DNA from 2 places in the Zhongshania guokunii genome. Region 1 is predicted to be linked to the other one. Evidence: riboswitches for the same ligand, from Rfam matches in the RefSeq annotation. Region 1 holds a riboswitch; the other holds the start of a gene.
What was found. A riboswitch is a leader RNA that binds a small molecule or an ion and turns the genes downstream of it on or off. The one in region 1 is predicted to bind cobalamin.
Positions count from the first base shown of each region.

Region 1 (6,146 bases):
GTCGCAATAACTGACGGCGGCTACCAGTTGGTCGCCGCCACCCGCGGCATAGACTAATTCGGTAGCGCCTGGCGACAGGGCAATAATGCGCTGGGCGGGTTTGCTCAGGCAAACGTTGGCGCCGCTATCATCCTGCACGCAGATGTCGGCTAACGCCGAACCGGCTGCAAATAGTGCGCTGAGAATGACTGCAACAGTGGTTTTCAACGCTACCACTCCACACCTTTGCGGGCTTTTATGCCACTGTGAAAGGCGTGTTTGGTATCGTCGATCATCGACACGGTGTCGGCCAGCTGTTTGAGCGGTACGGGCGCGCCGCGGCCAGTCACAATGACGCTTTGTTCACGGGGGCGATTGCGCAGGGCTTCGTAAACTTCTTCGGCGTCGAGATAGCCGTATTTTAAAACGTAGGTGATTTCGTCGAGCAATACCAGATGAATGGTTTCATCTTGCAAGAGCAGCTTGGTTTTCTGCCAAGCTTGCTGGGCGGCTTCACGATCTTGTTCTTTGTTTTGCGTTTCCCAAGTAAAGCCGGAACCCATCACAATAAACGGGACTTCGGGGCAGCGCTGTTGAATAAAATTGCGCTCGCCACAGTCCCAAGTACCTTTAATAAATTGCACCACCGCGGCTTTGTAGCCGTGGCCCAAGGCGCGAATTACTGTGCCAAAGCCAGAGCTAGATTTGCCCTTGCCGGGGCCGCTGAGCACGATAAGTACCCCGCGCTCTTCGGTGGCCTGCGCGACTTTTTCGTCGATCATGGCCTTTTTGATTTGCATGCGTTTCTGGTGTTTTTCTTCGTCGCTCAGGGTCGTCATATAATCACCTGTTAAATATTCGCCGCCACGTGCGTAAGCCCGAGACGGCGTGAAAGACAAAGACCAATAATACCTTTATTTTGGCGTGTAAGTGATGCTCAACATCGCTTCGCGGCCAATTGCTTGGTAGTCACCAAGGCTGAAGCTGCGTGCAGTGACATACTCGCGATCAAAGATATTTTTTAGGGCTAAATTGAGTTTTAACTGTTCGTTGATACGATAGGACACTGCGGTGTCGATCAAGGCATAGCTGCCGAGCTCGTCGTTGTTGGCGGTGTCTTCATAGCGTTTGCCAACAAAGCGTAAGCTCGCGCTGGCGCCCCACTGTTGCCACTGGCGATCTGCATCAATATTAAATTGCTTGCTGGCCCGACGCCGCAAATCTTTGCCGGTGCTGGTGTCGGTGGCATCGAGCAGGGTGGCATTGGCCTCGATATTCCATTGATACAGGCTAGTCGCCATGCTGAGCTCAAGGCCTTTTATTTTTGCGCCTTTAATTTGATCTGGGCCAAAGGTGGCGGGGTTGTATTGAATGAGCTTGTCGACGTCGTTATTAAAGTAGCTAGCGCTCCACGTGCCCCAAGCTTGATTGACGCGCAATTCCAATTCGCGGTTTTCTGATGTTTCTGGTTTTAATGTCGTCACGCCGTAGAAGGGATAATACAGATCGTTAAAGGTGGGCGCGTTAAAGCCTTCGCCGTAGGAGGCAATGATTTTCAATGGTTTGCCGATCTGAACGCCCACCGAGGCATTGCCGGTGTCGTAGGTGCCAAACTGTTCGTTGTCGTCGTTACGACCTCCGATTGTTAAGTCGACTATGCCAAAGTCGGCCTGCCACTGGGCGAACACCGCTTTGTTGGCGCGGCTGTCTTCGTTGTAATTTAGATTGCTGTTGACCTTGTCGAGCAAGCGCTCAAAGCCTGCAGTGAGCACGTGGTTTTTGCCGAGTAGCCAGTCATTTTGCACACTGTAAATATTGCGGGTGGTGTCAAAATTGTCGCCGCTCACGCCCATGGCGCCAGCTTCGACGTAGTGATAGTCAATTTGTGATTGGTCTTTAGACTCGCCTGCCGACAAGGTCAGTAGCCAGTTTTTCAGTAATTGGAATTCGCCGCGAATATTGGCAACGCTGACTTCGCTGTCGGAATACGGCGAGCAACTGTATTTCACAAAGCCGGTGCCGTAGCAGTTATTGTCGTAGTCGCTTTCGCTGGTGCTGTTTTGGTAAAGCGCTGACACCTTGGCGCGGTCGTTGATTTTGTGGCTCAAGCTCAGGTTAAAGGCGGTTTGTTCAAAGGCGTCTTTGTCGCCGTGAACGCCGCTAGTGCCCTCGGTGTTGTCCACTCCGTCGGTGTTCTCGTGCAGGGCGCTAAGATTGAATTGCGTTTGGCTATTGCCGCCGCTAATTGCGGCAAGGGCTTTGCTGCTGCCCTGGGTGCCAATGCCAAGTTGCAATAATGGCTGCACGCCGTCGGTGTCGTGGTATTTACGGGTAATGATATTCACAACGCCACCGATGGCTTCGGAACCGTAAAGGCTAGAGCGTGAGCCCCGCACAATTTCCACCCGCTCAATAAGCTCAGGGGGCAGATTGGTTAGCGACGGGCTGCCGAGGGTGGCCGAGCCAATGCGCACGCCGTCGATTAAGACCAAGGTGTGGTTGCTTTGATTGCCACGCAGAAACAGGCTGGTATTGGCGCCGTGGCCACCGTTGCGAACAAAGCTCACGCCCACAGCGCGAGACAGTAATTCCTGTAAGTCGGCAGGTTGAATACGCTCGATATCGGCGCGTTCAAATACCGTGACTGGTGCCAAACTGTCGGCAATCGATTGTTCGGTGCGGGTCGCAGTGACGATGGTCGTTTCCATCTCGCTGTGGGACTGGGCCGACGTTGCCGATGCCGCAATGCTTAAAGCGCCGCTTAATGCGCTTAATGTGAATTTGTTCATGGTTAACCTCAAAGCCAGCTAGGGAAGCAATGAGGGAGGGGTAGGGGTTATATACAAGTATACGACCGCTGATGGAGCCCTCCGCTTCATCGGGTGAATCGGTAACAGGCCGGTTCCGGGCTTGCCCTGTCTTGTGGCTGACAGTGGCTTACCGTTGCGGGGGCAGCGTCGGACTTGGTGGTGTTCTTTGCGAACAGCGCCTCACCAGACTTCCCGTTTAACTTAGCGCCGCGCTTTACGCGGTTTTGAGCACCTCTTACGTGGCGCGCACTCTACGGCTATGGCGCTATTTTGTCAAATTATGCGGGGTGGGAAATGGAGGTTAAACCTAGGGTATTAGTGGTGATTTTGCGGTGAAATCCGTCGAACTTCGTCGAGCAGTTGCTGATTGCAGGGCAGGCTTAAACCCTGCTTTGTGGCCAGCTGGCACAGATAGCCGGTAATCGCGTCGATCTCGGTTTCTCGTCCAGCTTCAATATCTTGGAGCATTGAGGAGCGATTGTTCCCGGTGGCGCGGGCAACCTCAATAACCTGCTGATGAAGATCGGCTAGCTCTTGGTCTAGGCCAAGGGCTTTGCTGAGCTCAAGTATCTCATTTACCACGCTGCTCATTTGGGCAAGGGCTGCTGGTTTGTCGAGCAGCTCGCCATTTCGGCAGCGATAAATGGCGGTCAGCGGGTTGATTGCGCAGTTAATTGCCAGCTTGCGCCACAGCACGGCTTTTATATTGCTGTTCGGGCTGACGGCTAGCGGCGAGAAACTCAGCGCTTTGGCAATGCTGCTTAGTTGCGGCGTTAAACCTTTGGTATTGGCATGGCCTATCAGGGTTTGGCCGCGCCCCGCGTGGACTACCGCAAAGGGTTGGGGCCGGTAGGCGCCCTCGGTGGTGGATGCCTGATAGATATTTGCGTGGGGGAATTGCGCCTGCACTTGCTCGGCAATGCCAAGGCCGTTTTGTAGTATCACCAAGCTGGCCTTGGGTAGAATGTGGGTTTCTATGGCTTGCAATGCGGTGAGGGTTTGCTGGGCTTTAGTGGTGATCAGCAACTGCTGGATAGGAGCTTTAATAGTTTCAGGACAGCAGGCGGCAATATTGAGTAATTCGGTTTTGGCACCGGCAGTAAAGTTAATACCGCCGTGCTGGCGATAAGCTGCTAAGCTGCGGCGGTCACGAAAAATGAGCTCAGTGCTTTGATCACTGCGCTGAGCGTAGCTGCCCCATAGGCTGCCAATGGCCCCGGCGCCAAGAATAGACCATATTGGATTTGCGGTGTTGCTCACTGTGATTTTCTGTACATTTGCTTGGTCCTACACATTCAGTCCGCAGTCTCGGGATGCTAAACTGCGCGGCGCAACATAACAAAGGAATTTAGGCTATGCCAGCGTTTGATATTGTCTCAGAAGTGGATTTACACATCTTTACCAATGCCGTTGATCAGGCGGGACGGGTCATAGAAACCCGTTTCGATTTTAAGGGCGTGGATGCGCGCTTTGAGCGCGACGCACTGACGGTGACCATGTTCGCTGAGGCGGAGTTCCAGTTGCAGCAGATGGAAGATCTGCTGCGTGCGGCGCTCATTAAAGTGAAGATCGATCCACTGGCCATGGAACTGGGCGATGTGAAGGGCGCAGGTAAGCAGGTGAAGCAGTTGGTCACTATGCAAAGCGGTTTGAACTCAGATGTGGCCCGCAAAATCGTTAAATTGATTAAAGACCGCAAATTAAAGGTGCAGAGCCAGATTCAAGACGAGCAAGTGCGGGTTACCGGCAAAAAACGCGACGACCTACAAGAAGTGATGGCGGTATTGCGCGCCGAAGAGTTGGATCAGCCCCTGCAGTTCACCAATTTCCGCGATTGATTGCGGTGCTGTGCGCCGACGCTATTTTCTGCGTCAGCGCACGGGCCCAGTTCAGCAGCCTTGCATTCTGCTCCCCGCAAGCCAGAATAAGCGCAACTTTATGCGGAACCGTCTATGACTGATCAGCCCTCTTCTTCAGCGCCAGCGCCGCCGTCTTGGCAGCAAGCTATTTTTAACCGCCACATGTTTATCTGCGTGCTAACTGGCTTTGCCTCCGGTTTGCCGCTGTATTTTTTGATTCAGTTGGTGCCGGCTTGGCTGCGCAGTGAGGGTGTGGGCTTGGCCGAAATTGGCTTGTTTGCGCTGATTGGCTTTCCCTATAACTGGAAGTTTGTGTGGGCTCCGCTGATGGATCGCTATGTGCCGCCCTTTTTGGGGCGCAGGCGGGGCTGGATGATCATCAGCCAGTTCGGTTTGATCGCGTCGATGGCGGTGCTCGGCTTTATCGACCCTAAGTTTTCGGTGGGCCTTGTCGCCTACGGCGCGGCGGCGGTAGCTTTTTGCAGTGCTAGCCAAGACGTGGTGCTAGATGCCTATCGGCGCGAGTTATTGCGCGACGATGAGCTGGGGTTGGGCAATGCCATTCACGTACAGGCCTATCGCTTGGCGGGTTTAGTGCCGGGCTCGATTGGGGTGATTCTGGGTGACTACCTGCCCTGGAGTACGGTGTTTATGGTCATGGCCGCCTTTATGCTGATTGGCGTGGCTATGACCCTGTGGATAGAGGAGGCGGTCGACGCTAGCATCGCGCCGCTCAGCCTGCGGGCCGCCGTGGTCGAACCCTTTAAAGAGTTCGTTAACCGCAAGGGTTGGGCCAGCGCATTGTATTTATTACTGTTCTTATTCCTGTATAAGCTCGGTGACAATATGGCCACGGCGCTGTCGTCGCCGTTTTATATTGATCTGGGCTTTTCGCTTACAGAAATTGGCACTATTGCGAAGTCGGCCTCTTTGACGGCGGCCATTATCGGTGGCCTCGCGGGCGGGGTGATTATGATTCGCCTCGGGATTAACCGCGCGCTGTGGTTGTTTGGGGTGGTGCAGGTGCTCAGTATTCTGGGGTTTGCAGCGCTGGCCGAAATTGGCCCCGACCGTTGGGCGCTGGCGACCGTGATTGTATTTGAATACCTTGGTGTCGGCTTGGGCACCGCTGCGTTTACCGCGTTTATTGCTCGCGCCACTATGCCAGCATACGCCGCAACCCAATTCGCCTTATTCACAGCGCTGGCTGCGGTGCCGCGCACCTTTGCCAATGCCACCACGGGGATTATTGTGGAAGCCGTGGGCTGGACCAGTTTTTACTTGCTGTGCACCGCAGTGGCAATTCCGGGGATGTTGATGCTGTTCAAAGTGGCGCCGTGGAATGAGCCTAGAGGTGGTATTTGAAGGCGGTCTTATAAGTGTGGATCTTGTAGTTGAAAAAAGGGGGCGCGCGAAGCGGCCCCCCCCCTTTTTTTTTATAGGCGCGCTAGCTTCAGTCTGGCTCGAATTCTAAAACGCCGTTGTCCATAACAATGGT
Region 1 covers NZ_JBFRYA010000004.1:76,972-83,117, reverse strand. The annotation lists gene AB4876_RS05800 (cobalamin-binding protein) at 1-216, opposite strand, end outside; gene cobO (cob(I)yrinic acid a,c-diamide adenosyltransferase) at 210-818, opposite strand; gene AB4876_RS05790 (TonB-dependent receptor domain-containing protein) at 894-2,768, opposite strand; cobalamin riboswitch at 2,859-3,040, opposite strand; gene AB4876_RS05785 (ketopantoate reductase family protein) at 3,105-4,049, opposite strand; gene AB4876_RS05780 (YajQ family cyclic di-GMP-binding protein) at 4,145-4,627, shown strand; gene AB4876_RS05775 (AmpG family muropeptide MFS transporter) at 4,742-6,013, shown strand; gene AB4876_RS05770 (FAS1-like dehydratase domain-containing protein) at 6,102-6,146, opposite strand, start outside.

Region 2 (6,146 bases), on a different contig from region 1:
TGCAGGCCCTAAATATTGACTATGAGATTATTCCCGGCGTGACCGCAACCTCGGCCTCGGCGGCGTGGCTCGGCAAGGAGTTAACCCTATCTGGGGTGTCGCAAACCATTATTCACACCCGCTACGAAGGCAAAACCCCATTTCCCGAGCGCGAGCGACTGCCTGCCTTGGCCGCCAGCGGCGCGACTTTGGCGATTCATTTGGGGGTGACCCGTATTCATAAAATTGTGGAGGAGCTAATTCCCCACTACGGCGCCGACTGCCCAGTGGCAGTTTGCTACCGCACCTCCTGGCCGGATCAAGATAAAGTTGTTGGCACCTTAAGCGATATTGTTGCCAAGGTGCGCGACAAGAAATTTACCCGCACCAGTTTGATTTTAGTGGGCTGGGTTTTGGCCAGTGAAGACTTTAGCGACTCGTATTTATACGACCACGATAAGGCCCATGTGTATCGCCCCAAAGTTAAGCCCGCTCGTCTGCGCGATGTGAATAGCAGCGCCGCCCATCCCAGCTTAAAACAGCCGGTGCTTTAAGTTTGGAATGGGCCGAATGGTGTTAAGCAGACCGCTTCTTGCAGGCAGGTATACCGTCTAGGGCGGGCTTGCGCGCCTGCTCTTCGGCAATGAGTTCTGCTGGGAATTGGCTCATAAAACAGCAGCAGACATTGTCGTTAATCATGGTGCGGGGGCCGTGGGGATGGGCGATATGTTGGTAGCGGGCATGGCTATGGCCATGTTCATGTTGCTTTTCATATTCATGGGAATGCTCGTGCTCATGTGAATGACTGTGGGGGTGATCGTGATCGTGACTGTGCTGATACGCTGCATTGGGTTCTTGGTATTCGGCGTGGTGGTGATGTAAGTCAACTTCGCCTCGGGCGAGCCGAGCGCTAAAGTCGGCGAGTAGACCGGTTTGTTGTTGGCTGCCGTTCATGGTTTCGGCAAAGCGGGCCACAAAGGTATCGATGACTTTGGGGTGGTCGCGGAGATAATCGGCTTTGATGAACTGCACCTCGGGCTGTTCGGCGGCGACTTTATCAATATAGCTGTGAATGCGGTCAATAAGCCGGCCGCCAAACAAGAAGTAAGGAGCGACAACAATTTTTTTAAAGCCGAGCTTGCAGGCCATTTCTAAGCCCCGGCCAACCGAGGGAAAGGTGACGCCAGAGTAGACCGTCTCGGACCAGCCGAAGCCCAGGCTCTCGGCGGCGATACGGCAGAGCTTGGCGGCGTCGGCATTGGCATTAACGACCGAGGTGCCGCGACCGACGACCACCAGCATGGTGTCGTAGAGGGCGCCGGGGGCGGGAATCTCAGTGTGGCCAAGAGAATTGAGAATGCGCTGCTGAAAGGCGGCAATCATATTGCTGTGTAGGCCCAGTTCACGGCCGTAGTGAATATGCAGATCTGGGTGCTTTTGCTGGTAACTGGTGAGTACCGAGGGAATATCGTTCTGGGCGTGGGTGGCGGCAAACAGCATACCGGGAACGGCGTAAATGGTTTTTACACCTTGCTCGCGAAGCGCGTCGAGGGCCATGTGAATATTGGGCGCGGAATACTCTAAAAAGCCGTATTCGATTTTGAGTTTGGGGTAGCGCTGGCGCAGGTTTTTAGCGAGTAGGCTAAATTCCTGCTCAGCGATTTTGGCGCGGCTGCCGTGACCACAGATAAGTAAGCCGCAATTGTTGGGCAGGTTTTCTAAATTCGTCATGCGGGTGTCCATTGCGTAGAAGTGATTGAAGTAAAAGGATTGATGTAACTGATTAGCATTGAGGGATTAAGTTTGTTGATGGCGCGTAAATAAATTAATTTTTTAATAGATTTGTACTTGAATGGCTCCATATTGTTGGAGGGATTTGTGTCGTCTTTAGTTTTTGTTTTGAGAGCGGTTGGATTGTTGCGTGTTGTGCTTTTTAGGTAAAAATAGTTTTTATTTACAGGCATTTAATTCGGTTTTTGGGTTTCGATACCATATTGTTTCATTTATTTTTGGCGGTTTAAAGTAACTTTTTTAAATAGTTTTTTTTGATGAATTTAAATATTACTTAGGTTAAAGTCGCTGCGCATTTTTAGGTTCCAAGGTGATATTTTCACCGTAGCGATTAATAGGGAATTCAGTGCGTAAAATTGACTTTCGGTTTTGCGAGATTAATTGAAGCTGTCCCCGCAACTGTATGCGATGAGTGCTAATCACGGCCACTGAGTAAGGTGTTGTCACTGAACTTGGGAAGGCGATTAGCGCATTTTCTGGCGTTTTCTTAAACGCGTAGAATGAAGTCGTGAGCCAGTAGACCTGCCTGATATGCATTTACCTGATGGTCGGGGTGTGCAATCAGGCGAGTATAATCAGAGTCATTTCTGTGGCTTCTGCTATTTCCTCGTTAATTTCCCGCCGCCATTGAGATTGTTGCAATCAAGAGGCGATTCCTTTGAAAAATTCGATATTTAATCCGCTAGTAATAAGTTGTTTTGTCTTTGCATGTCCAGCATACGCGGCTGGCTTGAGTGGTGTGAGCGAGCGCAGCGCTGGTCAGCTTGAAGAAGTGCAGGTTACAGGTAGCTCGCTCGCCAATAGGGGGCTAGCCGACGCTGAGGCTGCTTCGGTAGGTACGGTTCTGGCAGCGCAAATTGCGCACCGCCCAGCGCTGCGTCCCGCCGAGTTATTAGAAACCATACCGGGTATGGTGGTGACCCAGCACAGCGGTGACGGCAAGGCGAATCAATATTTTTTGCGGGGCTTTAATTTGGATCACGGCAGCGACTTTGCTAATTATGTCGACGGCATGCCCATCAATATGGTGAGTCACGGTCATGGCCAAGGTTATACCGATCTTAATTTTTTAATTCCCGAATTGGTCGACCGCATTGTTTATCGCAAAGGTCCCTATTATGCCGAGGCGGGGGATTTTTCCTCGGCGGGTACAGCGCGAACATCTTATGCGCGGGCTATGGCAAATCAGACCGTGAAACTTACCGCGGGCGAAAACGATTATGCGCGTCTCTTGGCCTTTGGCGGAGTGGCGGCGGCAGATGGCCAGCTGGTTTATGCTTTTGAGTCTCAGCAAAACGACGGCCCATGGCAGCTGCCAGAGGGCTTTGATAAAGCCAATGGTGTATTGAAATACAGCGGTGGTGATCGCAAGCAAGGTTATTCGCTGACGGCCATGGCCTATGAAGCGGATTGGACCTCGACAGATCAGATTCCCCAGCGCCTAGTGGCTGAGGGCAGCGTGGATCGCTATGGTTCCCTAGATGACAGCACGGGTGGCGACACCCACCGCTATAGCCTGTCGGCTGAAATTTGGTCGGTATTGAACGATGGTCTGAATCTGCAAAGTCAATTTTACGTGGTGGATTATGCGCTGCGTTTAAGCTCTAACGCGAGTTATTACTCCCGCGATAACAGTGACGACCCCGAGGTGCGCGGTGACCAATTTACCCAATTCGATAATCGCCTGACTCTCGGCGGCCAGCTAGATTTTACGCAGGCCCTAAGCGCGGTACATGAATTGCGCTACGGCGGTGAATGGCGACTGGACGATATTAACGACGTGGGTGTGGGCTTTAGCCAGCGAGGCCTAATATACGATCTGTTTGCCAGCGCGGCGGTGGAAGAGCAGGCGCTCGGTGTATACAGCAGCGTACACAGCCAATGGACGGCGTGGTTTGCCTCAATCGCGGGTTTGCGCTACCAAACCATTGATGTGGCGGTAGCCGATAAGCTTGACGCGACGGCGGGTGGCAGCGACCGCGAGGCCTTGTTGTCGCCCAAATTATCACTGCGCTTTGGCCCATTCGCGACCACGGAGTTCTTCATTAATTATGGCGAGGGCTTTCACAGCAATGATGCGCGGGGTGTAGTGAGAAGGGAAAGTGCAGTGCCGCTGATATCTTCGTCGGTCGGCTATGAATTGGGGATGCGCAGCTTGCTGGCCAATGATATTCAGCTGTCGGTGGTGGCGTTTCGTTTAGATTTAGATTCAGAGTTGGTGTTTGTTGGCGATGAGTCGACAACCGAACCTCGGGATGCCAGCCGTCGCCAAGGCCTTGAGGTGAGCGTATTTTATCAGCCGGTGGACTGGTTTGTATTGGATATGGATGTTGCCTCGTCGGAAACCGAGTTTAAGCAACTGCAGGTCGACGAGGGGCAGGTATTGGGCAAATATGTGCCCGACAGCGTTGAACAGGTCTTTGCTATGGGCGCGAGTATCGATTTAGATAACGGCGTGTACGGGGGGCTTAGACTGCGCTATTTCGGCCCTCGCAAGCTTACCGAAGGCGGTGATGTTGAATCGGCGGCCTCGAAGAGTGTTAATGCCAATATTGGCTATCGCTTTAAAAGTGGTATATCGCTGGGGCTTGAGGTCATTAATGCCTTGGATGAACGTGATGACGATATCACTTATTACTATGCCTCACGGACTTTATCCGAGCGCAACGCCGGTATTGAGCCCCAGCTTGACCGCCACTCGCACCCAATGGAGCCTCGTACTTATCGGGGGACATTGGCTTACCACTTTTAGTAGCTGTGCCCCAGCGATTGGGATTGGTTGTCGGGGTATTTATTTCGCTTTTATAGCGATAACTACCTATTTAATTTAGCTTGTGAGTAATAGCTATCGACGTTCATATTGCCTATAGTAAAGCAATGGGATTGTTGAGTAATTATTATTCTGCCCCGCCATCAATTACCTCGTTAGGTAATCTTACATTACGAGCTTTTATATGCCTGCTTCCGAGCATATGCCGATACTTGGCAAACGAAAAAGCATCACACGGCGCATCCTGTTTCCACTGGTTGCGCTTATTGTGCTCAGTAATGCGGTAATTATCTCCATTATTATGAGCCAATTAGATCAGCAATTGCTCGATGCTACTGAACAGAATCTAATTAATGAGTCTGAGTTACAGGCGGTGCAGTTTCGCGCCAATATGTTGGAGCTGGTTAGAGATTTGCGGTTTATTGCGGGCACCCCGCCTATACAAGGCCTGATTCGAGCAGAAAGAAATGGAGGTATAGACCCTCGCGACGGATCGACTTTTCAGGAGTGGGTGTCGCGGCTGGGAGTTATATTTACCGAGATGCTCAAAGCTAAGCCCAAATTACAAATTCGTTTCATTCGTGCCAACGGACTTGAGCAGGTTCGGGTGGACCGCTTTGGTCCCAATGGCAGTATTCGCACTGTTGCTCAGCCCGAGTTACAGGACAAAAGTCAGACCCGCTATTTTATTGAAACTATTGGTTTAAGTCGTGGCAGCGTGTACTTGTCTGATATCGAGTTAAATCGCGAATTTGGCGAGATTGTACTGCCTTTGCAACCGGTTATTCGCGCAGCTATGCCAATCTATAGCGATGAAGGCGACTTGTTCGGCATAGTTATTATTAACCACAATCTTCAGGACACGTTTGATGCGCTAAAGTCCTTATCTGGAGATGAACATCAATTTGTGATCACCAATGGCGCTGGTGACTATTTACTCCACCCCAATCCAGAGCGCAGCTTCGCATTCGAATATGGGCGTAGCAGCAATGTGCTAGATGATTTCCCCGCTGCGCAGCGTTTAATAGCTAGCCCTCAGCTTGAAGTGCTAAACGGCAAAGGGCGCTCTAAAGATCATGAATTTATCTATTCCATGCGCAGTATTGCCTACAATCCAGAAAACAATGCCGATCGCATAATAGTTGCTACTAGTCATGATTTTGAAGAAGCCTTGGCGATAAAAAGTCAAGTATTGAGTAAGATTTACCTGTTTTTGATTTTTGTCTTATTGATGTCTGGGGTTCTTGCAATCTACGTGTCGCGTCGCGTCGCGGGACCGATTGTTGCCATGCGTAATACCCTTAATAATAATGGTTTGGCAACTGAGAGCGGAGATTTACCGATTCACGACGGCGGAGAGTTGGGCGAATTGGCACGCGCTTTTGATAACTTGTTGGGAGAACTATCACAGAAACAAAAATTATTGGCCGCCGAGGTGAATGAACGCAAAGCAGCTGAGTTTGAACTGCGGATGAATAACCAAAAATTGTCTGCTGCCTATAAGGAGCTGGAGCAGTTTACTTATATTGCGTCGCACGATTTACAGGAACCGCTGTGCACGGTGCAAAGCCTCGTTGAGTTGTTTGAAGAGAACTACCGCGACAAG
Region 2 covers NZ_JBFRYA010000003.1:157,598-163,743, forward strand. The annotation lists gene cobM (precorrin-4 C(11)-methyltransferase) at 1-533, shown strand, start outside; gene AB4876_RS04870 (sirohydrochlorin chelatase) at 556-1,710, opposite strand; cobalamin riboswitch at 2,054-2,313, shown strand; gene AB4876_RS04875 (TonB-dependent receptor) at 2,510-4,522, shown strand; gene AB4876_RS04880 (sensor histidine kinase) at 4,725-6,146, shown strand, end outside.
Region 2: it holds a riboswitch for cobalamin, as region 1 does, so the genes downstream of both, AB4876_RS04875 (TonB-dependent receptor) here and AB4876_RS05790 (TonB-dependent receptor domain-containing protein) in region 1, are expected to answer to the same signal.